DNA from 4 places in the Marinobacterium sp. xm-g-59 genome. Region 2 is predicted to be linked to each of the others. Evidence: predicted binding sites of a transcription regulator. Region 2 holds the regulator's gene; each other region holds the start of a gene.
The links. The regulator FNR, encoded in region 2, switches genes on or off when oxygen is low (the NO sensors DNR and NnrR bind a similar motif). The targets are predictions, from matches to a motif close to TTGATNTANATCAA.
Positions count from the first base shown of each region.

Region 1 (5,982 bases), on a different contig from region 2:
CCGACAATAGCACCAGCACCCACACCAACAGGATTGTTAGGATCACCATTAATGATCACCGGTGTCACCTGCTCGACAGTCGCGTACTCAACCGTCTGAACCTGGCGTGCATCGGCAGCGGTGTAGGCTGTTCCTTGCAGGTTCTGCTGCATACAACCAGTTAATGCAACTGCGGCCACTGCACCAATCAACACTCTATTCATTCGCATAACAGACTCCCAATCGTTATTGATAGATTAAGCTTAGACAGAAAGCACGAATTCTGCATTAAAAAATGGCGAGTCGATCAACAAACCAGATCATTCCCATGATACCGATCACCAGTGAAGCCGGAACCACAACAATACGGTGGTAGAGTTTCTCTGAGCTAAACCAGTAAGCGACACCAAAATAGGCAATCAACACCACGGCGAGCTGGCCCAACTCAACGCCAACATTAAAGGCTAATAACGCAGCTACAAAATCATCCGTCGGCATCCCAAACTCCGATAGCATGGTGGCAAAGCCGAGACCATGAAGCAGACCGAAACCGAACACGACGGGAAGACGGAAACGATTAATTTTGGATGAGAAGAGATTCTCTATAGCAACGTAGGCGATCGATAACGCAACCAGAGGCTCTACGATACGAGGCGAGATCGAAATAATCTCCAAAGTACCCATTGCCAAGGTAATCGAGTGGGCAATGGTAAACATCGTAATCTGTAGGGCAATCGGCTTTAAACGACGACTCAGTAGGAAGATACCCAGCACGAACAGGATGTGATCCAACCCTTTGGGAAGAATGTGCTGAAAACCACCTAGGGTGTAAGTTTTCACCACCTGCGCAAAACTCGGTTTGGCAAACACCTCATTCAGCATGAACGGTTCAGTTGGCTTATCCTCTTTTACCCACTGGTGTGACGACCAGTGCCACTCGTTATTTGCCTCATCTACCTGTCTGACTCGAGTCGCATGATCACCAAATGCCATGGGGTAGTACCAGGTTAGGCTTTGAGTCTCCCGGGGGATTCGCCCTTTCAGAATAATCACACTATTGCGAGGCACCTTGGTATAGCCTGGGGGTGGCACAACAAGCTCTTTTAGCTGCAACTCAGCGGGCGCTCCATCAAGCTTCAACTCAACACCCTCTAAGAGCGTCGGCATAAACTTTTTAAACTCCGCCTCCAGCTCTGCCGACTCCATTGCACGGTAATGGTCGTATTGATCTGAGTTGGGCGCCTCTTGAGTGTTTCGGTACTGTCCATTGATACCGGTCAGAAGCGCTTCGAGGCTGGCACGGATCTCAATTTCTACCACTTCAGTCGTATTTGCAGAGATCTCTATCAATGCAGGCTTCACAACATCGGCCCTAACTGGGTAGAATAAGGATGTAACTAATGTGCATATAACGAAAATGCCTGGAATTAGTCTCACTGGTGTGTCTCTAGTAATAAGCATCTGTGCTTTTGGTGGATTTCAGCCTGTGGGCCCTTTAAGAAGAGTGGGAAACTAAGATAACTATGAACCGTCGTCAACTATTGAAGGCTATGGCCGCCGCTGCTGCAGCAGGAAGCCTACCAGCAATTTACACTTCTCGCGCGCTAGCAAGCAACACTGCTCCCAGCGGATTTTATGATGTTCCAATGGAAGGTGATGTTCGTATCCTTCACATTACAGACGTTCACGGCCAGCTAAAGCCTGTCTACTTCCGTGAGCCAAACGTCAACCTTGGTGTCGGTGATGCATTTGGTCGTCCGCCACACGTTGTCGGCAAAAATTTCCTTAAGGAGATGGGTCTTTCAGAGAACTCTCCTGAAGCTTACGCATACACCTACCTTAACTTCCTAGAAGAAGCTAAGAAGTACGGTCGTACGGGCGGTTTCGCACACGTTAAAACACTTCTAGATCGTCTACGTGATCAAGCGGGCGGTCGCCAAAACACACTGACCCTTGATGGCGGCGACCTATGGCAGGGTTCTGGTACTTCACTATGGACACGTGGTGTCGACATGGTAGAAGCATCAAACATTCTTGGCATCGACGTCATGGTCGGCCACTGGGAGTTCACTTACCGTGAAGAGGAAGTGCTTTCGAACGTTGCTCTATTCAAAGGTGACTTCATCGGTCAGAACGTTAAAGTACTAGAAGACTCACTGTTTGGTGATGAGTACTACGAAATGGTTGAGCGTTTCGATGGCCGTGGCCTGTACGACGAAGATACGGGTCATGCGTTCCAGCCATACGTCATTAAAGAGATCAACGGCAAGCGTATCGCTGTTGTAGGTCAAGCCTTCCCACGTACCTCAAACGCTAACCCTAAAGAGTTCTTCCCAGACTGGTCTTTCGGTCTTCGTGAACCAGAGATGATTGAGCTTGTTCAGAAGATCCGTGAAGAGGAGCAGCCAGACGCGGTTGTTCTTGTATCGCACAACGGTATGGACGTCGACATCAAGATGGCTGAACGTGTTCCTGGCCTGAATGCTGTATTCGGCGGTCACACTCACGATGGTGTTCCACAACCGATCAAAGTTAAGAACGTTGACGGTGGCGAATGTTGGGTAACCAACGCAGGTTCAAACGGTAAGTTTGTCGGCTGTATGGACTTCTCGATCGAAGATGGCCAGATCACCAACATGACTTACAAACAGCTACCTGTTATCTCTGATTGGCTTGAAGCTGACGGTGAGATGGAAGCGTACATCAACCAGATGCGCCAAGGTCGTTACGATGAGAACATCATCGAAGCGCGTAACAAGAAGTGGCAGAACAACCCAATCCGTGTCGGCAAAACCTTCGAAGAGATTCTTCAAGAGAAACTGGCTAAAGCGGATCGTACTCTTTACCGTCGCGGTAACTTCATGGGCACTTGGGACCAAGTTATCTGTAACGCACTTCGTTGGGAGTACAAGGCAGACATCGCACTATCAGCCGGCGTTCGTTGGGGTACCACTACTCTAGAGGGTGAGTGGATCACAATGGAAGATGTCATGAGCCAGTGTGCAACAACCTACTCTGAAACTTACGTTCAAGAGATGACTGGTAAAGCGATCAAAGAGATGCTTGAAGGCGTTGCCGACAACCTATTCGATCCAGATCCATACCTACAATCAGGTGGCGACATGGTTCGCGTGGGTGGTCTTGACTACACCATCGATCCAACCAAACCACTTGGCCAGCGTATCTCTGAAGTACGCCTAGACAACGGTGAAGTGATTGCTGATGACAAGAACTACAGCGTCTCTGGTTGGGCAACTGTTAACCGCACACCAGAGGGTCGACTACTCTGGGATATCATTGCTGACTACCTAAAAGCAGAACGCGATGAGAACATGGTGATCAAACTACCTAAGGTGAACAACCCTAAAGTGGTGGGTGTCTCTGACAACCCAGGTTTCGCTGACTACCCAGGTGATTGGGCATAACAGCCTACCCCATTAAAAAACCCGCCTAGTGCGGGTTTTTTATTGCTATGAGAAACCTGGACAAATAGCAGTTCAGAATATCGCGACCTTTTTAAGATCGCTCCAACAAAAAATTGAAGCAAAAAAAACCCGCCTAAAAAGACGGGTAACGTTCAAGCAACGAAAGGACAATGAAAAGGGTTAACCCTGAAGCATTTTGAAAAGCTCATCTTTCAGTTCAAGACGACGCTTTTTAAGTTCCTCTTCACGACTGGTCGTGGTCGGTTCAACTTCAGCTGCAGCAAGCTCAGCCTGCTTAGTAATTTCGTGGTACTCATCAAACAGACGAGAGAAGTGGTTGTTTGATGTTTTAAGCTCATGAATACGTTCGCGGTACTCTGGAAGTTCATGAACTAGATCGTGGTGTTCTCCGATCATTTTTTACTCCTAATTCCATACAGTGTTGATGGTTCTAATATGCCCTACTCCTCTTCATCATCCATTGATTGAAATCAATTAAAACGAATCTCTCTGAACAATGGACTTAACAGACGTTTACCTGTACCTTTTTCGATCCTTTTTTGGCGATCAACTACACTTTTAAGATTATGGAAACTCTTTCACTCCAACCTCGCGATTTTGCAAACGGTGACGTTCAACTGCCAGGCTCAAAAAGCCTATCAAACCGAATTCTTCTTCTAGCTGCACTGGCGGAAGGTGAAACCAAGGTAACCAACCTGCTAGACAGCGCAGACGTTACCCACATGCTGAATGCACTAAAAACGTTGGGTGTCTCTTATGAGCTAGCTGATGATCGTCGCTCGTGCGTTGTCACCGGTGTGGCAGGTCCTTTCAAGCAGCAAAGTGCTGAGATGTTCCTGGGCAACGCCGGTACTGCAATGCGCCCACTAACCGCCGCACTGTGCCTTGGTTTAGGTGAGTTCACACTGACCGGTGAACCTCGCATGTACGAGCGTCCTATCGAGGACTTGGTTGATGCTCTGCGTCAAATTGGCGCTGATATTGAGTACCTAAAAGATGAAGGCTACCCGCCACTAAAGATTAACGCTCAACAGCTAAAAGGCGGACGAGTATCGATTCGAGGCAACATCTCGAGCCAATTCTTGACTGCGCTACTGATGGCCGCTCCAATGGCACAGCAGGATCTAGAGATCGTTGTCGATGGCGAGCTGGTCTCTAAGCCTTACATCGATATCACCCTGCACTCGATGAAGCTGTTTGGTGTTGAGGTCGAGAACAACAACTACCAGAGCTTTGTCGTTAGAGCCGGACAGACTTACCAGTCGCCCGGTGAAGTGATGGTTGAAGGTGATGCCTCATCAGCCTCCTACTTCCTAGCTGCAGCGGCTATTGCTGGCGGAACGATTCGCGTCTACGGCGTCGGTTCTGAATCGGTACAAGGCGACAAAGCCTTCGCTGAAGTGCTCGGTAAGATGGGTGCTAAGGTCACTTATGGCCCAACTTGGGTAGAGGTCTCTAAAGGCGAACTGAACGGTGTAGACCTGGATCTGAACGCCATTCCCGATGCTGCAATGACGATTGCCACAACCGCCCTGTTCGCAAAAGGCCCTACAGCCATTCGTAATGTCTACAACTGGCGCGTCAAAGAGACCGATCGCCTAGCCGCAATGGCAACCGAACTGCGTAAAGTGGGTGCGGAAGTGGTGGAAGGCGAAGATTTCATCGAGATTACACCACCAGCCGAAATCCAGAGCGCCGCGATCGATACCTACGACGACCACCGCATGGCCATGTGCTTCTCACTCGCCTCGTTCGGCAACAGCGAGATCATCATCAATGACCCGGGCTGTACCAGCAAAACCTTCCCAGAGTATTTTGATCTGTTTGCTGAGGTTACGAAGTAACCTGCCCTTTAGGTGGTGACTGGCTTTCAGCCTGTCACCTCTACTTTAAAACATTCTACTCGCCTAAAGGCGGCCAGCCTTACTTTTTGGTCAGCAAAAAGTAAGCAAAAACTGACCACGCTCACTCGGCCTGCGGCACGCTCCGTTCAATGATTTTTCACTGAAGTTCAATAGGACACTGCAAACCGTTAATTGCTCCTGCATTAACGGAATACATGCCTTCCATGGCAATAAGTCGGCTCCTGCCTCCGTTGCAGACTTCGGCCATCCGGGCCTCAGCCCATTGAACTCTTAACCGTGAAAAACCATCGTACTCACTCTCGATCGGACGTGGACGACTGGCACGGGATTTGAGTCAGGCACATTGTTGGAGCGGTCTAGAAAAGGCCGCGATAGGTCTTAATGTGAATTTAGCTATTAGCACCGGTGTCTGGCTTTAGCCTGACATCCACTTTCCCAGCGATTTCCAGAAAGGTAGTAAAGCTAACCTGCGGATGACAGGCTGAAGGCCTGTCACCGAAACACTACTTATCCTGCATTGAACCACCCATACACTTGGGGCTGTCTGGAACTAAACCAGACTTTTCGGCCCACTCTGCTTGGGTGTATAGATGCATTGAGAGTGCATGAATGGGGTTTTGCATAAGATCTGACAGCAGGCCAAAAATGGTTTGGTGACGCTGTATCAGCCGTTTACCTTCAAAATCATCGCT
Region 1 is NZ_WBYR01000008.1:61,332-67,313, forward strand. It holds gene XMG59_RS09330 (glycine zipper 2TM domain-containing protein) at 1-209, opposite strand, end outside; gene XMG59_RS12305 (HupE/UreJ family protein) at 268-1,341, opposite strand; gene XMG59_RS09340 (5'-nucleotidase C-terminal domain-containing protein) at 1,503-3,404, shown strand; gene XMG59_RS09345 (YdcH family protein) at 3,585-3,821, opposite strand; gene aroA (3-phosphoshikimate 1-carboxyvinyltransferase) at 3,992-5,269, shown strand; gene XMG59_RS09355 (BolA family transcriptional regulator) at 5,794-5,982, opposite strand, start outside.
Region 1: the regulator FNR is predicted to act here: its motif matches at 3,886-3,899, upstream of XMG59_RS09345 (YdcH family protein).

Region 2 (5,982 bases):
AGGGGTTGGATGTAGAAGTGTTCGAAGCTTAGATTTTGGAACTGTTCTGGCTGTGCTCTGAGCTCTTTTTGCGGGTAGACCAGTTTGAGTTCGTGGCCCTCTAAAAGAACAATCTCGGAGCTCCCTTTGGGGCTGACACAGACCCAATCGATTCCGTTTGGAAGCGGTAGGGTGCCGTTGGTCTCAATGGCGATCTCAAACCCTTGGTTATGTAGAGCATCGATCAGATCGCTGTCCATCTGCAGGGCAGGCTCGCCCCCGGTGATGACGACAAAGGGTTGTCCTTGCTTAGGATCTGGCCAGAAGCTAGCGATCCTTTGTGCCAGGGCTTCGGCGGAGGTGAACTTGCCGCCGTTTTGACCATCCGTACCCACGAAATCGGTATCACAGAATTGGCAGACTGCAGCCACTCGATCGGCTTCACGACCACTCCAAAGATTACAACCGGTAAAGCGACAGAACACCGCAGGGCGTCCTGCGTGAAAGCCTTCGCCTTGTAGGGTGTAGAAGATCTCTTTTACGGAGTAGGTCTTTGCCAAAATTAAGCCTCTTCTGCCTCACCGCCCAGGGCTTCCAAAAGCTCAGGGAGTAGGCGGGTAAATTCAATGCCCAACAGGGCTAGATCAGCATCCAGTGCCAGTGCTTCGTCCTCTTGCTCGCGGTCGCTCTGTTGCTCTTGGTACTGATCCGTCATTTTAATCGAGTGCAGGGTTAGATCCGAGTGCATGACAAACTGCAGCTGATCGCGCCACACCAGTTCTAGGCGCTCTGCTAACATGCCGCCGCTAAGGTGCGCTTGGATCTCTTTGTCAGTCAGGTTTTGGCCTTTAATCTTGATCTGGCTGCTGGTCTCTAAAGGATCGGTAAACTCGGTGACAGCGCCCAGCTCAAGTGCACGGGGTAGATCACGGTTCTCTAGTAGCCAGTCGCTGAACACTTTGTTGGCCGGAAGCGCGGTCGAGGTCAGTTTTACCGATAGTGACCCTAGATCTTCACGCAGTGTGCTTAGCAGCTCTTCTGCGCGCTTAAAGCTGCTGCCCTCCACAATCAGTAGTTTATGGTGAGGCGCGATAAGAGCACGTGTGGTTTTACGGCGTGTAAATGCACGTGGCAATAACGTCAGGGTAATCTCGTCTTTAAGCTGCACCTTCTCTTTACGGTAGACCTTACGATCTTCAGTCGCCTCTATCTGCTCTACCTTCTCGTTGAGCTGATCTTTAATCACACTCGAAGGGAGGATCTTCTCCTCTTCACGCAGTGAGATTAGGTGAAAACCGTGACTGGTCAGTACCGGTAGATCTATGACACCAGGCGCCACTTCACCCCAACCCACTGAACGTGGTTCAGCGCCTTTACAGGGTACGAAGGGTCTGGCTTCTAGCGCCTCCATCAGTGCGGCTTCATTAAATGAATCACTGGGAGAAAAACGGTACCAAATGGCGTTACGAAACCAGAGCATAAAACCTCTAAATGCGGATTAGGTGAAGGGGCGCTATTATGTTGCTCTGATAGAAGGGATGCAAGCAGAGAGCCCTCTGCTTGCGGTTAGTTTCTGTGGTTAAAAGCTGTTACGAGCCGATTTAATCGCTTCATCGATGTAGTAACCGTAGAACTCTGGCGTGTTCACACCGACGATCTTTTTAGCGCGAGTCTCGCCCTTTGCATCGACAAATAGAATGGTCGGGGTGAAGCGTCCACCCAAGCTCTTAGCGACCTGTTCTGCCGAGCCCGTTGAGCCATCAAAGTTGATGACGGGAGTAGGGTTGCTCAGATCCAGTACCTGAATAGGGGGTGCATCGTTCGTTTGTAAAAGAGGTTTTAGGAAGTCCTCTTTGACGGTAACACAGAAGGCACAACCATCCTGAGAGACCAACAGAACAATCACTTCATTTGGGTTCGCTTTACCAAGCGACTGAAGATCTGTGGCTGTCTTAAGTGTTACCTCGGCTTGGGCGCTTATCATAAGGCCCAAGCTGAGAAGAAGTGCACTACAGGTTTTCGATAAAATCGACCGCATATTCCACCGCCTCGTCGGCAAACAGATCTAAGAAGAAGTGATCTGCATCCTCAACGACTACTAGTTCAATGTTCTCTTTGTCGATACTTTCCATCTTTTCAGGAAGATCTGCAACCACGGTATCCAAGCTGCCTGCGATGACCAGAGTAGGGATGTTAGTCTCTTTTAACACGGTGGGTGTGTCGTACTCAGGGTAGTTACCGTAGTAGCTTAGGACCGCTTCAGCTGACGCACCGCTGTTCTCACAGTAGATGATGCTGATGCCATCGATCATCGCCTTAGGATCCATTCCCTTAGCTTTTTCTAGAATCGGCTCGATAGGCGTTTCATAGCGTTTGCCATAACCCTCTATGGTCTTAGTGTAGTCCCAAGTTGCAGGTGCTAATAGAACTTGGCCTTTGATCTTATCTTGGTTAGCTGCAGCAAACTGAGCCGTCTGGTTGCCGCCACGCGAGTGACCCATTACCCAACGATCGCCTGCGCCTTGTCCATCTAGCCAGGTTTGCCATGCATCCATTTCAGCCAGTGCTTGCTGCATGGTGTGTTGAGCCGGAAGGGTACAGTCGTACATCGCTGATTCGCGGTTATCTAGGCCGTAACTCAGGTTGATGGCTAGAGTAGAGATGCCGTAATCGACCATCTGTTCCTGCACGTAGCTGATGATCTCCATCTCGTTGTGAGCCAGGGTGCCGTGCGTCAGCATTAGGACACCGTCTGCTAAGGATTTATCAGCAGCCAGTTCAAGATTGCCGTTGAGTGTTAAACCCTCAAAAGGAATCTGAACCTGTTCAGCCTGTGCAGTTGCTGCCATAAGTGATGCAGCGAGTAGGGTGGTCGATAGTCGAAGCATTTAAAACTCCATTAAACTTAAAATTTTTATCGTTTCTAGGTATAAAAAAACCGAGGTGGCTAAACCTCGGTTTCTATTAGAGACCGTCGTAGGCCAGTAAGCAGTATACGGGGACGCCGGTGTCTTGGATTTTTTGTGATCCGTTAAGGTCTGGCAGGTCAATCAGCGCTGCTACCTCAACAACGCTAGCCCCTAGACCGTTGATCAGTGTGCAGGCCGCCAGTGCTGTGCCCCCAGTGGCAATAAGGTCATCGATCAATACCACTTTGTCGCCAGCGGTAACGGCATCCTTCTGAATCTCCACGGAGGCTGTGCCGTACTCTAGCGTATAGTCTTGGTGAATCGTTTCACCGGGCAACTTGCCTTTTTTACGAACCAAAATCAGAGGCTTGTTCAGCTGGTGCGCAATAATCGCACCAAATAGAAAACCTCGAGCATCGATACAGGCTATGTGGGTAATATCCATCTGCATGTAACGATCAATAAAGGCGTTTGCGACCATGCGAGAGGCACGTGGATCTTGAAAAATCGGCGTAATATCACGGAACAGAATGCCAGGCTCTGGCCAATCTGGAATAGAGCGGACAACCGATTTTACATAGTGCTCGTCGTAAGACATTAAAGATCCTTATTTAACCGTGGTGTTGATTGCACTCTGGGCTGGGTGCTTCACCAGCCGCATCCAGCAGCGCTGCTTGATCAAGAATTTCCAGCTCTTTACCTTCAACACGAATCAGCTCTTGTGAAGAGAAGCGTGTAAAGATTCGACTGACCGTCTCGACCGCTAGGCCAAGGTAGTTGCCTATTTCGTTACGTGACATCGAAAGTCGGAAGGATTGTGCAGAGTAGCCACGCAGGGCATAACGTTGCGACAGCTTGAAAATAAAGGTTGCGATACGTTGTTCAGCCGTCTTTTTAGAGAGCAGCATCATCATCTGTTGGTCATCGCTGATCTCGTGGCTCATAGAGCGCATCACAGAACGACGCAGCTCTGGCATTTGACCTGCCAGATCGTCCAAGCGTGAGAAAGGGATCTCACAGACAGTGGTCGTCTCAAGCATCTTAGCCGACATTGGGTAGCTGCCTGAATCGAATCCGGCTAGGCCAACCAGTTCACCTGGGAAGTAGAAACCGTTGATCTGCTCTTCTCCCTCAGGGTTTACAGAGTAAGTTTTTAACGACCCCGCACGAATGGCGAACAGTGACGTGAACTCTTCACCCTGTCTAAACAGGAAGTCGCCCTTGTGAAGTGGTTTGCTCTTATCAACGATATCGTCGAGGCGAAGCCTCTTCGTCGTTTAGAGAGACAGGCAAGCAGAGTGTACTCAAGCTGCAGGTGTTACAGCTTACCTGGCCGATGCTGGCGAGTTTGATGTTTTTGGTGTCAGACATAAGGGCTCCTTAGTTGCCTGACAGTATATCCAAAAGCGCTTTATTGACCCAAGTCAATTTAGATAAAAAAGTGGACTTTTTAACGGTCCACTTTTAGTGAAATTTACTGTGCAAAATCGGATTAGATGATTTTAGAAAATCGCTGTTCTGAGTGATCGATATAGGCATCAAAGGTCATGCAGATTCGACGAATCAACAAACGCCCAGCGGCGGTGACATCCATTCCATCCTCTCTTAAATGAATCAGGCCATCCTGTGCCATCGGCTCAAGCAGTTTTAATTCGTTAGCAAAATACTCTTTAAAGTCGATATTGAGCGCTTTGGATTGATCGGCAAAATCGAGTTGGAAGTCACAGATCAGGCGGGTAATCACCGCTCTGCGAATTTTGTCATCCTCATTGAGGCAGTACTCTTTGGTTAATGCTGAGCCCTGAGATTCAATATCTTGCGTGTAGCGCTCAATGTTAGGGCTGTTCTGTAGGTAGTAATCGCCAATCTGACTAATCGATGAGACGCCCAAACCAATCAAGTCACACTGTGAGTGAGTGGTATAGCCCTGGAAGTTACGGTGCAGCGTTCCATCATCTTGGTGTTGTGTCAGTGTGTCGTCTGGCAGAGCAAAGTGATCCATACCAATGTTGCGGTAGCCCGCTGCCGTCAGCTTCTCAATACTTTGATGGTGAATCGCAAGTTTAGTGAGCGCGTCGGGTAACTCATCGGCATTGATACGACGCTGTGGTTTAAAGCGCTCGGGTAGGTGAGCATAGTTAAATACCGAGAGACGATCGGGTCGTAGCTCTAGAATTCGGTCCAAGGTCTCGGCAAAGCTCTCTTCAGTTTGCAGCGGCAAGCCATAGATTAGATCAACGTTGATTGAGCGAAAGCCCAGTTCACGCGCCTCTTTAAGCAGGTCCGTTGTCATCTCTAGGGATTGCACGCGGTTTACCTTGATTTGAACCGCTTCGTTAACATCCTGAACCCCTATGCTGATGCGGTTGAAACCCAATTCACGCAGCAGCTTTAAGCGGTCTTTAGTCATTTCACGAGGATCGATCTCAATGGCGTAGTCACCTTGATCGTCATCACGCAGTTTAAAGGCCTCTTTTAGCGCCTGCATTAAACGAGCGGTCTGCTCATCATCAATGAAGGTGGGTGTGCCGCCGCCCCAGTGAAGCTGATCCACTTGAACGTCACTGCCCAGTTCAGTGCTACGCAGTTTAATCTCTTTTAACAGCGTCTGAAGGTAGGGTTCTGCACGGGAGCGATCTTTTGTGACCACCTTGTTGCATCCGCAGTAGTAGCAGACGTGCGCACAGAAGGGGATGTGAATATAGAGTGATAAAGGCTTACGACTGTCGCGCTCACTGATCGCTTTAGAGAGCGTTTTGACACTGTCTGGGGTGTCAGTAAATTGCAGTGCGGTTGGGTAAGAGGTGTAGCGAGGACCTGCTAAATCATAACGGCGAATCAGGTCGGTATCCCACTGGATGTTGGTCTGTTGCAGCACAGTAATATTCCTTAATCTTCAGATGTCAGAATATTAAGCAATAATAGGGAGTTATGTGTTGATACGGGTCAACCGCTACGCGCTTAGCAGTGTCCAAATGCCCATCAGTATCAACAGTAGCCCCGAGAGTTTGCGCACCAATGTGTGGGCGACCAGCTCGCGTAGTTGTTTAGCCAGTAGCCCAGTGGCGAGCATGGCTGGCAAAGTGCCCAAGCC
Region 2 is NZ_WBYR01000001.1:303,430-309,411, reverse strand. It holds gene queE (7-carboxy-7-deazaguanine synthase) at 1-542, opposite strand, end outside; gene XMG59_RS01480 (recombination-associated protein RdgC) at 542-1,459, opposite strand; gene XMG59_RS01475 (thioredoxin fold domain-containing protein) at 1,559-1,963, opposite strand; gene XMG59_RS01470 (alpha/beta hydrolase) at 1,989-2,867, opposite strand; gene XMG59_RS01465 (adenine phosphoribosyltransferase) at 2,944-3,486, opposite strand; gene fnr (fumarate/nitrate reduction transcriptional regulator Fnr) at 3,500-4,099, opposite strand; gene XMG59_RS12255 (hypothetical protein) at 4,131-4,259, opposite strand; gene hemN (oxygen-independent coproporphyrinogen III oxidase) at 4,381-5,766, opposite strand; gene XMG59_RS01450 (sulfite exporter TauE/SafE family protein) at 5,842-5,982, opposite strand, start outside.

Region 3 (5,982 bases), on a different contig from region 2:
ACGCACTATATGCATAGAAAAGCCCTATTTTGGTATCTCAATCAAAGAGCTCTCATACGCTTATGAGGGGAGTGCACAGAGCGTCTTCGAAGCGCGATCTGTTGAGTTTAATCAGCTAGGTTTAAACTGGATTGCCGGACAGAGTGGCCGCGGTAAAACCACACTACTTCGATTAATTGCTGGCGAACTTGAGCTACAGCAGGGCAGCCTGATCGTTGAAGGTACCGCCTTATCTCAAATCGCTTATCTACCTCAACGAGTACAGATTGTTCGCTCTACACTGCGTCACAACCTAGACTTCACTGGCCAACGAAGCGACGAAGAGATTATCAGTGCACTGCAAACAGTAGAGCTAGGCGAATGGGTCGAATCACTACCCAAGCAACTCGACACTTGGATTGGTCCTGGTGAATGGGAGCCATCTGGCGGTGAGTTAAAACGCATTGGTTTGGCGCGTCTGCTTCTGAAACAGGCTGACATCCTGCTGTTAGATGAGCCCTTCGCTGGAATGGATGCTGAGCTTCAATCCACCATCGTCAATTCGCTACGAGATCTTTGGCAACATAAGCTGGTTATTCTGGTGTCACATGATCTTGAGCAACGAGCTTCGCAGGACGCCTTACACCAGCTGTAGAGAGACATTGTTATGAAAACCCCTATTACACTCCTCACAGGCTTTTTAGGCAGTGGAAAAACCACACTACTGAATTACTTAATTAATCAGCCTGAACTATCAGATACTCTGGTTATCATTAATGAGTTTGGTGAAATCGCCTTGGATCATCTGTTGGTGGCTGAGAGCAACGAGAATGTCTTGATGGAGATGGACAGCGGGTGCATGTGTTGCACCGTGCGGGGTGATCTGGTCAACACGCTTCACGAAGTAACCGCACAAATTTCAGAGCCTGAGGGTCGACAATTCAAGCGCATCATCATTGAGACAACTGGGTTGGCAGACCCTGCTCCCATCATTCACACTCTGATGACCGATCGCTGGATTGCTGAAGCCTATCAATTAGATGGTGTTGTCACGACGGTCGATCTGGCTACGGGGTCACACACCTTAGATCAGCATAAAGAGTCCGTAAAACAGGCTGCTTTGGCAGACCTGCTGCTACTCACCAAAGGGGATATGACCGATAAAGTGGCAAAAGAGGCGTTAATCAGCCGACTTACCCAAATCAATCCCAGTGCGCGTAAGCTTGAGGTGGCCAGCGGTAAAGCAGACCCTAATCAGCTGCTCAACCTAGGATTGTTCACTACTGAGGGCAAACTAACCGATGTAGAGGCCTGGTTAAAAGAGGAGGCTTATTCTGAACAACATGATCACCACCATGACCATGATTGCCATCAGCATGGCTGCGATCATGATCATGCCAAACGTCATGGTGACAACATCGAATCCTTCTGCCTGACCGTTGAAAAGCCGATTAGCAAAGAAGCGCTTCAAGATTGGATGCAGTTATTAATGAGTCTAGTCGGCAGCAACATCCTACGTATCAAAGGCCTACTAAATATTGAAGGCGTTGCAGAACCCCTAGTCATTCATGGGGTACAGCAACTGTTTCACCCACCCGTTCCTCTACCAGCCTGGCCAAACGATGATCAGCGAACACGATTAGTGTTTATCACGCAAAACGTCAGCAAAGAGTTTATCGAGAACACGTTTAAGGAGCTGATTGATATTGCGGAGCCGTAAAGTAAAAACCCCATGAAATAACGACATTTCATGGGGTTTTTCAGTTAATCGCGACCTCTTCGAGATCGCTCCTACTGTTTATACTGCAGGTTCTACCACTAACTCTGGGTGGCGAAGCATGTTGTTTGTAAGGCGGACAATCGCATAAATCGTCGCGGCCTGAATCAAGAACATAACCCCGATACCCAACCAGTAGACTAAGCCAAACTTAGCGACAATGCCGTTGCCGACAATCGCAACGTGCCACCAGAAAAGGTTCAGCACAAAGAAGGCAACACCTGGGCAGACCAGACCAAAGGCAACTGGGCTGTGCTCACCTCCGTGCAGATACTTGTCTAGGTAACCATTCAACTTCATGACACGGTACCCAACCATCAAGATCACGGCTTGCAGGGCAACCATCAACGTCATCATTTGGAAGTTATCGCCAGCATCCAATGCACCACCGGTTAGGTGAGCAATGCCATGTTCCATACGTAACCACTCAATACCGAGCAGTGTCACAATCGGTACCAACATCCAAAGACTTGGCGTCGCTTGCTCTTGTAGACCATGCTGCATCATCGCATTGACGCCCGACACCAAAACGACCAGAACAACCAACACTGCGGCGATTAAGAACAGGTAAGAGAACACCGCGGCAATTGTAATAACAGCGGGAATGTGTGACATCGCTGCAGGCGCCGCAAAGCCGACCGATAGCATCGAAAAGGTAAAGGCCGCCATCAAAGGTGAAAGGTGGTTGTGCTCTTCACTGCGGTAACCCCCCTGCGTCAACATGCGACCCAAGTAACGTCCGTACATTTTTAGCGCGTAGTAACCGATGATCAAAAAGGCGATCAGCGCGCCGGGGAACATCCACTCAATAATCGTCCATAGACCCGGAACAAATAGCGCACCCGATACAAACATCACGTTCACTGTCATGGAGAAGGTCAGAGGCAAGGCCATCATTTGAACTTCAGCTGGTGAGTTCAAAATCCTCTCGTGGGCGTCAGTGCCTTTAACTGCGTTGTATTCGCGAATATTCCAAACCAACAGCGCAATGTGCAACAAGCCAAAAATAACGACACCGGCAATAGCAAAACCGATAATCAATGGCATTGGAATACCACTGGCAATGTCAGCACTCCAGGCACTCGTCCAGTGGTCCCAAGTTGGCATAGGGTAACCCTTATGCGGAACCATCCACATTAGGTACATAAAAAATGCCACTGACATACCGCCAGCGCCAAGTGCAGCTAAGAAAAAGCTAGGATGCCAAGGCTGAGTTGAGTCTCTTCTAAACATGGGAGATCTCCTAATTAGTTAAACCATAATGTATTAGATTTTTCTAATATAATAGAATTCAAATATATTAGAAACGTCTAATATGAATATTAATTATCCCCTTTTGATTTATCGCAAAAGCCTATAAATCCGGTTGCGGATTCTCAATGCGACGATCACTGCATGAATAGATACTGCTCGCCAAGCTGGTCGAGATGACTCGACCATTGAGCGGGGAGGTACTCCCCAAAACGTATCGTCTTCAAGGGGAATTATTCAATGGAGATGCTAGGACTCTATCCAGTCTGGTTTGAGCCGACACTCGGTTCAGGTTGGATCATCGGTATCATTGCGACCATACACGTTCTGTTTTCACACACATCTGTGGGTGCAGCACTGGTCTTCTCTTACCTTGCGGTGGTCGCTTACCGTAAGAACCGCCCAGAGCTTCTCGACTACATTCGTCGTTACGGCCTGTTTCTTTTGGTCTTCTCTTATGTCTTAGGTTCGATTACCGGACCAGGCATCTGGTTCTCAACTACGGTCGGCAGTCCGCGTGGTATCTCTGCACTGATTCATAGCTTTGTCTGGAAGTGGGCAACCGAGTGGGTCTTCTTTGTCATCGAGGTCATCGGTGTCTACATGATCGTCTACTTGGTGAATAAGGTGGATCAGAAAACACACCTGCGCATCAGTATCATCTTTGGCCTAGCCTCTTACACCACCATGCTAATCATTATCGGTATTCTGTCGTTCATGCTGATGCCTGGTAATGAAAACTGGTACACCGAAGGCGGTTACTTGAACGGTTTCTATGGCGCCAACACCTTTGCGCAATTGGCTATGCGAACGGCGTTTATGTTCACCATGACAGCGGTAGTCGGAGGCATTGTTGCCTCTTCAATTAAAGATATCGATTTCCGCAAAGAGATGGTTCGTCGTCTGGCGATTCTAGGTTTGGTTGCGACTGCAGCCGGTCTTGGTCTATTCAAATGGTACCTATCAACGATTCCAGCGACCGCTGAATTGGTGATGGAGAATCGTCTACCGGAGTACTTCACACCCGCTCTAATCTCTGTAATGGGCGGCATCATGGCCTACTTCGCAGCCACTCTGGCCGCACCAAAGCTGCTAAAACCAGCCATTGCGGGCGTCATGACGGTCGTCATTTTGGTGTTCGGACTTTGGCCAGAAGAGGTTGCGCGTGAGTCGATTCGTAAGCCTTATGTTGCAGGTGGATACGTCTACTCTAACCAGGTTATTGGTCGTGATGTTCCGGGGCTTGGTATTCACAGTGAGATCCCGACCATTGAAGAGCATGGCTTCACTAACGCTCTAATCTTCCTTCCCGAAGAGCTTCGCACGGTGACTGATTCTAATAAAGAGGCGGTTGGTCAAGCTCTGGCGTTGAACACCTGTTCAAACTGTCACTCACTGACCGATACAGGGATTCGCCCACTGGCAAATTACTTTGGTGACGACTCAAGCGAGTCGGATATTGCGGCCTACCTAAGAGCTGCACTGTCGAGTGGTACAACGCTCTACATGCCACAAATTCCACTTCAACAAGATGAAGCAGTGGCCTTGGCTAGCTTTATTCGTCAGTTGAAAGATCAATCTATTGCTGTCGCGGCTGATCAGGGTAATCCGATCACTGTGTCTCAGTCTCACTAAGGAGTATCACGATGAATGTAGACTCTTTATACGCACTTCGTGATGTGGCCGGGGTTCCCTCACATCCGATTCTATTTTTAGTGTTAGGTGTCGTCACCTTTGCACTTCATATGTTTGCGGTTCACGTTATGTTGGGCGGTGCAGCGCTGACTATTCGTGGTGCATTAAGCCAAGACAGTTACTGGCGTCAGCTTGCTAATGCCATGCTATCGACCGCAAAAATTGCGGTGTCGGTTGCTGTGGTTATCGGCGTTGCGCCACTACTGTTTGTGCAGGTGATCTATGATCCTTTCTGGTACACCTCTAATGTGCTGTCCGCTTGGTGGGTTATTGGATTCATTATCATACTGTCAGTCGCTTATCTGTTGATCTACCTCTTCTACTTTAAAAATGAAGATCTGACGCAGAATAAGACGAAATGTCCTGGCAGCATGATTCTATCGCTCGCACTGTTCATTGTTGTGGGTCTGATTATGCACACCCTAACCAACCAGATGCTCTCCCCTGATCAGTGGATGGAGTGGTATGCACCGCAGGGGCAGATCGATGCCAGCGGTACTCAGCTTCACTCAATCAACTGGGCGCGTTTCATCTTTATGATTGCTCTAGCAGCACCGGTAACCGGCGCATGGCTTTACGGCTACCGCCACTACATCAGCGTTCGTCCTGGTAGCGACTCGGGTTACCTTGAGTTTGTTCATAATCTGGCGCGTAAACTGCTTGCTCAAGGCTCTGTGGTATCGATTCTTATTGGTGCAATCTGGATGGTTAGCCTGCCAGAGAACCAAATTGAGTTTTTAACCAACCCGATGCTCTACATCACAGCCCTAGCATTGATCGCTTTAGCGATGGTGCCGACTCTGTTTGGCAGCAAAATTAACAACGGCTACACCGCCTACTGGTTAGTAGCGGTCGCCTTTGTAGTGATCGCACTGGTCGCGGTTGATCGTGAAATCATTCGCTGGGTTGCCCTAGTCGTTGAGTCTGGCTACAACCCAATGGACTACCCAATTAACATGGATTGGTACAGCACCATTCTGTTCTTCGCGACTTTCGCAGTTGTCGGTGGCATGGCCTGCACCTACCTAATCACGGTTGCATGGCAGGCGGGACAAACAGAAGGCACCTACACACCATCTGTGGCTATCTCTCGCCTGGGTAACTGGACCATTTACATCATCTTAATCTGGATCGTGCACTACTTTGCCGTCGGATTCTGGGTATGGGCACAGTAAGGAGATGACGATGAAAAAAGTAATGATTTTAAGCGCCCTACTCCTATCCACTTCAGCTTTTGCCGATGAGCGAGCGGAAATTATGGCGAACCCCTGCGCTGTGTG
Region 3 is NZ_WBYR01000003.1:153,973-159,954, forward strand. It holds gene XMG59_RS05095 (amino acid ABC transporter ATP-binding/permease protein) at 1-634, shown strand, start outside; gene XMG59_RS05100 (GTP-binding protein) at 647-1,699, shown strand; gene XMG59_RS05105 (hypothetical protein) at 1,778-2,989, opposite strand; gene XMG59_RS05110 (cytochrome ubiquinol oxidase subunit I) at 3,248-4,642, shown strand; gene XMG59_RS05115 (hypothetical protein) at 4,654-5,877, shown strand; gene XMG59_RS05120 (cytochrome C) at 5,888-5,982, shown strand, end outside.
Region 3: the regulator FNR is predicted to act here: its motif matches at 3,093-3,106, upstream of XMG59_RS05110 (cytochrome ubiquinol oxidase subunit I).

Region 4 (5,982 bases), on a different contig from region 2:
CAACACCAGCCGCCACGGTGATCGCACTGAACCGTATGGAACGCGGTACAGGTGAGCTTTCCGCCATTCAGGAAGTTGAGCGTGACTACAACATGCAAGTTGCTAGCATCATTTCCTTAGATGATCTCGTTGAGTACCTTGAAGAGCAAGGTGGTCGTGATGCTGAGTTAACGGCCATTCGAGCCTACCGTGACGAATACGGAATCAGCGCATAACTTATGCAGTTTAAAGCAGTCCTACTTAGATCAATACTCACGCTGAGTCTGGCTGCTTTTGCATCCTCACAAGCCGTTGCAAACACACTTACTGTGTTTGCAGCAGCGAGCTTAAAAAATGCGATCGATGAGATCACAGAACATTACGAGGCAGACCATTCAGACTCGATTGTTGTCTCTTATGCGGGGTCTGCCACCTTAGCACGTCAAATAGAGATGGGCGCACCAGCCGATATTTTCATCTCTGCCAACACTGCCTGGATGGATTACCTATCTGATAGGGCGCTAATTAATGAACCGACTCGCTTCAACCTTGCCAGTAATCAGTTGGTACTGATAAGTCATACTCCAGACGCAAAACTCACCCTCACCAGGTCGCAAGAACTGCTCGATTGGCTGGACAATGAATACCTGGCCATGGGTCTTGTGGAATCTGTACCTGCTGGCATTTACGGTAAGCAAGCACTTACTTATTTTGATCTTTGGGACCCCCTTAAGCAGCAAGTCGCTCAATCAGACAATGTGCGGTCTGCACTTGCATTAGTTGCTTCAGGTGAAGCACCTTTAGGGATCGTCTATCACTCGGATGCGGTGGCTGAACCCAAGGTCTCAATAGCTGCCACCTTCCCTACAGAGTCCCATGACAGAATTCTATATCCGGTTGCGGCTGTTACAGAGAGTGATAAATCAACCGCGGCATTTTTAGAGTTTTTGCGCTCAGAGCAGTCTAGGGCGATACTAGAGCGCAACGGCTTTTTAATGGATTCGCAACAACGTGACTGATTGGCTAGGCCCCAACGAGTGGGCGGCAGTTCTCCTATCAATTAAGGTAGCTTTTTGGGCAACACTGCTTAGCCTGCCTGTGGCCATTGGCGTTGCCTATCTTCTGGCGAAAAAGGAGTTTGCAGGGAAACAGCTTCTCAACGGAATTGTCCATCTACCCTTGATCTTACCGCCCGTTGTAACGGGTTATCTGCTGTTAATGACCTTCGGAAAACGCACGCCTGTCGGATCATTCCTTGCTGAGTGGGGAATTGAGTTTGCTTTCCGCTGGAGCGGTGCCGCATTAGCAGCAGCCATCATGGCTTTTCCATTACTGGTTCGCGCTATTCGTCTCTCCATTGAAGCCATTGATCCTAAATTAGAGGAAGCGGCCGCAACCCTGGGTGCCTCAAGGCGCTGGGTGTTTATCACCATCACCCTACCTTTAATGCTTCCTGGTGTGATCGCCGGCTCCGTTCTGGGCTTTGCCAAAGCGATGGGTGAGTTTGGAGCCACCATCACCTTTGTATCGAATATTCCAGGTCAGACTCAGACACTCCCTTCGGCTATCTATGCGTTTCTTCAGGTACCCGGTGGTGAAAGCTCTGCGACCAAACTGGTGATCATCTCTATTATCATTGCGATGAGTGCACTTCTTGCCTCTGAATGGCTGTCACGTCGTATGAGCCGGAGGTTGCAGTCATGACACTGTCAGTCACTTTGCAGCAGTCGATGCCAAACTTCTCGCTTGATATAGCCTTTGAAGCCCCCAGTGGCATCACGGTTCTATTTGGCGAGTCAGGTTCAGGGAAAACCACCACAATCAATGCGATAGCCGGCTTGCAAAGCAACAGCCAAGGCCGCGTCACTCTGTCCGATCGGGTGTTATTTGATAGCGCTTCAAACACGAGCTTAAAGCCCTATCAACGCAACATTGGCTACATTTTTCAAGAGAGCCGACTCTTTCCACATCTGACAGTAGAGCAGAATCTAAATTACGCGAAACGCTTCAATAAGGTCGACAAAAGCGTCGATTTTTACCAGATCGTCGAACTTTTAGGTATAAAACCCCTACTTAGGCGAACGCCAAATTCACTCTCTGGTGGTGAAAAACAGCGTGTTGCGATTGGTCGTGCGTTATTAAGCGCACCAGATCTTATTCTGGCCGATGAACCCCTTGCAGCACTCGATGGCGCCCGAAAAGCGGAGCTACTCCCCTACTTCAAAAAATTAAACCGGGAATTGGGTATTCCTATGCTCTACGTAACCCACTCACCCGAAGAGGTATTAGAGCTGGCTGACCATGTCATCGCACTGGAGCAGGGCCGCATTGTGACTCAAGGGCCTGCGCGAGAGGTGATGGCCAACAGCAAGGTCGCGCGAACCGCCAATCGTGCGATCAAGTCGACACTGACAACCCAGTTAGTGGCACAACACCCCGATGGACTGTCCGAGCTTCAAGTGGCCAGCGAAACACTCTATGTGCCGACCCTTGATGCACCCATAGGTTCAGCGGTCTGCCTTGAACTGGTCGCGAACGATCTAATCCTATCGACCGCAAAAGTGGCAGGCATCTCTGCCTTGAATCAGGTTTCCGGAAGGGTTGAATCCATTGAAACGACTTCATCGAGTGATGTACTTATTAACGTGTGCATTGCAACAGATATCGTCTCAACACACATCACCAAACGCTCCCTTAACAATCTAAACCTCAAGATCGGCGATCCCTGCGTTCTGATCATAAAATCGGTCAACATCTGCCCCTCTAACCGCTGCCAAGGTTGAGATTTTCTCAACTAGTCGTGAGCATTTATCGTTAAGACTTTAGATATATATCAATTACTTTTGACTATATAACCGATTACAATTCTGAAACTTTGTGCAGTGCACATAATTTTTGTGCTTAATTTGTCTACTGGAGGCATCCCCGATGATTTCAGAATCGGTTGTGGAACTATCGCGTTGGCAGTTTGCTATTACCGCGATGTATCACTTTCTATTTGTACCACTGACCCTCGGTCTATCCTTCCTGCTGGCCATCATGGAATCTGTCTATGTCATGACCGGCAAGCAGATCTACCGCGATATGACCAAATTCTGGGGTAAGTTGTTCGGTATTAACTTCGCGCTAGGTGTGACCACCGGTTTGACCATGGAGTTCCAATTTGGAACCAACTGGGCCTACTACTCGCACTACGTGGGCGACGTCTTTGGTGCACCGCTGGCGATTGAAGGTCTGGTAGCCTTCTTCCTTGAATCCACTATGATCGGCCTGTTCTTCTTCGGTTGGGATCGCCTGAGCAAGGTACAGCACCTTGCTGTGACCTGGTTGGTCGCACTGGGCTCTAACTTCTCTGCGTTGTGGATTTTGATCGCCAACGGTTGGATGCAGAACCCTGTTGGGGCCTACTTCAACTTTGAAACCATGCGCATGGAGATGGACAGCTTCGCGGAAGTCCTGCTAAACCCAGTGGCGCAGGTTAAGTTTGTTCACACTGTCTCTGCAGGTTATGTAACGGGCGCTATCTTCGTTCTAGCCGTCAGCAGCTACTTCATGCTGCGTAACCGTGACATTCCATTTGCACGTCGTTCATTCGCGATCGCTTCAGCCTTCGGTTTAGCCTCTGCGATCTCTGTCATCGTGTTAGGTGACGAATCTGGCTACGAAGTGGGCGAAGTGCAGAAGGTTAAATTGGCAGCGATCGAGGCGGAGTGGGATACACACCCAGCACCTGCAGCCTTTACCGTTGTCGGCCTTCCCAATGAAGAGACCATGACAACTGACTACGCTCTGAAAATTCCGGGCGCCTTGGGTCTAATTGCAACCCGCTCCTTGGATGAGGAGGTTACCGGTATTAAAGATCTAGTGGCTCATGCTGAAGATCGCATTCGCAACGGCATTGTCGCTTATGGCCTTCTAGAGAAACTGCGTAACGGTGAAGACACTCCTGAAAATCGTGCTGCGTTCTCTAAAGTCAGCGTTGATCTGGGCTACGGTCTGCTGTTGAAGCGTTACACGCAGGCGGTTGTTGACGCGACCGAAGAGCAGATCAAACTGGCGGCTCGGGACACCATTCCACAGGTGGCTCCGATGTTCTGGACCTTCCGTGTCATGGTCGGTGCAGGCTTTACGATGCTGCTTCTATTTGTCCTAGCCTTCTACTACACCGCTAAGCGTAAGGCTTACCAGACACGTTGGTTGCAGTGGTTCGCACTGCTCTCTCTACCGCTTCCTTGGATTGCCAGTGAGATGGGTTGGTTCGTTGCTGAATTTGGCCGTCAACCTTGGGCGATCGGTGAAATTCTTCCGACCTATGTCGCAACCTCTCACCTAACTGAGACGGATCTGTGGATGAGCTTGGCGGGCTTTATTGGACTCTACACTCTGTTCTTGGTCATCGAGATCTACCTGATGGTGAAATACATCCGCAAAGGCCCAAGCGCCTTGCAGACTGGCCGTTACCACTTTGAACAGAACACAGCGACTCAAGGAGCTTAATGATGTTTGATTACGAAACGCTTCGACTTGTTTGGTGGCTGCTGGTTGGTGTACTGCTGATTGGTTTTGCCATTGCAGACGGCATGGATTTGGGTACTGCTATGATGATCCCTGTATTGGGTAAAACGGACACTGAGCGCCGCGTCATCATCAATACCATCGGGCCTCACTGGGACGGTAACCAGGTGTGGTTAATCACTGCCGGTGGTGCCATCTTTGCCGCTTGGCCACTGGTTTACGCAACAGCATTCTCTGGCTTCTACTGGGCCATGCTACTGGTACTGTTCGCACTATTCTTCCGTCCTGTCGGATTTGAGTACCGCTCTAAGAAGGACTCTGTCGCTTGGCGTCGCAACTGGGACTATGCACTGGCAGTGGGCTCGTTTGTTCCATCACTGGTCTTTGGTGTGGCATTCGGCAACCTATTCTTAGGCGTGCCCTTCTACTTTGACGAGTTTACCCGCCCAATCTACACCGGTTCTTTCTGGGCTCTGTTGAACCCATTCGCCATTGTCTGTGGCCTAGCCAGCGTGGTAATGCTTGCTCTGCAGGGTGCAACTTGGTTGCAGATGCGTGCCGGCGGTGAGGTTCAAGGCCGCGCTCAAACTATGGCAACTCTGCTAGGTCCGGTTCTAACGGTACTCTTAGCGGTTGCGGGTGCATGGTTGTACTACGGTATTCCTGGTTACGAAATCAGCTCTACTGTCGTGGGTGATGCTCCTTCTAACCCGTTGAGCAAAACCGTAACGACCACTGACAACTGGTTCGGTAACTACACCGATTACCCAATCCTTTGGACATTGGTAGCGGCATCTGTGGCACTCCCTCTGCTAACAAGCTTAATGGCTAAAGCGGGTAAAAGTGGTTTTGCCTTTACGTTGAGCTCACTGGCGATCGCAGCGATCATTCTTATGACCGGTTTCACCCTATTCCCATTCGTGATGCCTTCATCGACTGATCTAGCCAGCGCTCTAACGCTGTGGGATGCGACGTCGAGTGAACTGACACTTGAGATCATGTTCTGGGTGGCTCTGTTCTTTGTACCGATCATTTTGGGTTACACCTTCTGGGGCTACTACAAAATGTGGCGTCGAATTGAACCTGAGTTCATCGAACAAAACAGCGTTTCAAACTACTAGGAGATTAAGAAGATGTGGTATTTTGCTTGGATCCTTGGCGTACTCCTAGCCTGCAGCTTCGGCATCATCAACGCGATGTGGTTGGATGCTGAAGAGGAGCAGCGCGCAGACGATTAATCTGTACGCTCTAGCTGTACGTAATCAAGGGGCTTTCGAGCCCCTTTTTTTGTAAACCTTAGTGAGTGTTAAGTTGGCCAGACAACGAAAATCCAACCCGACCGCAATCCTCGATCAGCACCAGTTTGATCTGAAGGGTTCCATGCGCCTGTCGCTGCTATTGGGCGTGATTCAAACGCTTTGTACTATTGGATTCGCCTACTGGGTCGCTCTGTTGATCGATCAGGTATTAACTCAGGGCAGCTTAGAT
Region 4 is NZ_WBYR01000003.1:145,509-151,490, forward strand. It holds gene pyrE (orotate phosphoribosyltransferase) at 1-215, shown strand, start outside; gene modA (molybdate ABC transporter substrate-binding protein) at 219-998, shown strand; gene modB (molybdate ABC transporter permease subunit) at 991-1,683, shown strand; gene modC (molybdenum ABC transporter ATP-binding protein) at 1,680-2,762, shown strand; gene XMG59_RS05075 (cytochrome ubiquinol oxidase subunit I) at 2,908-4,476, shown strand; gene cydB (cytochrome d ubiquinol oxidase subunit II) at 4,479-5,615, shown strand; gene cydX (cytochrome bd-I oxidase subunit CydX) at 5,628-5,732, shown strand; gene cydD (thiol reductant ABC exporter subunit CydD) at 5,806-5,982, shown strand, end outside.
Region 4: the regulator FNR is predicted to act here: its motif matches at 2,803-2,816, upstream of XMG59_RS05075 (cytochrome ubiquinol oxidase subunit I).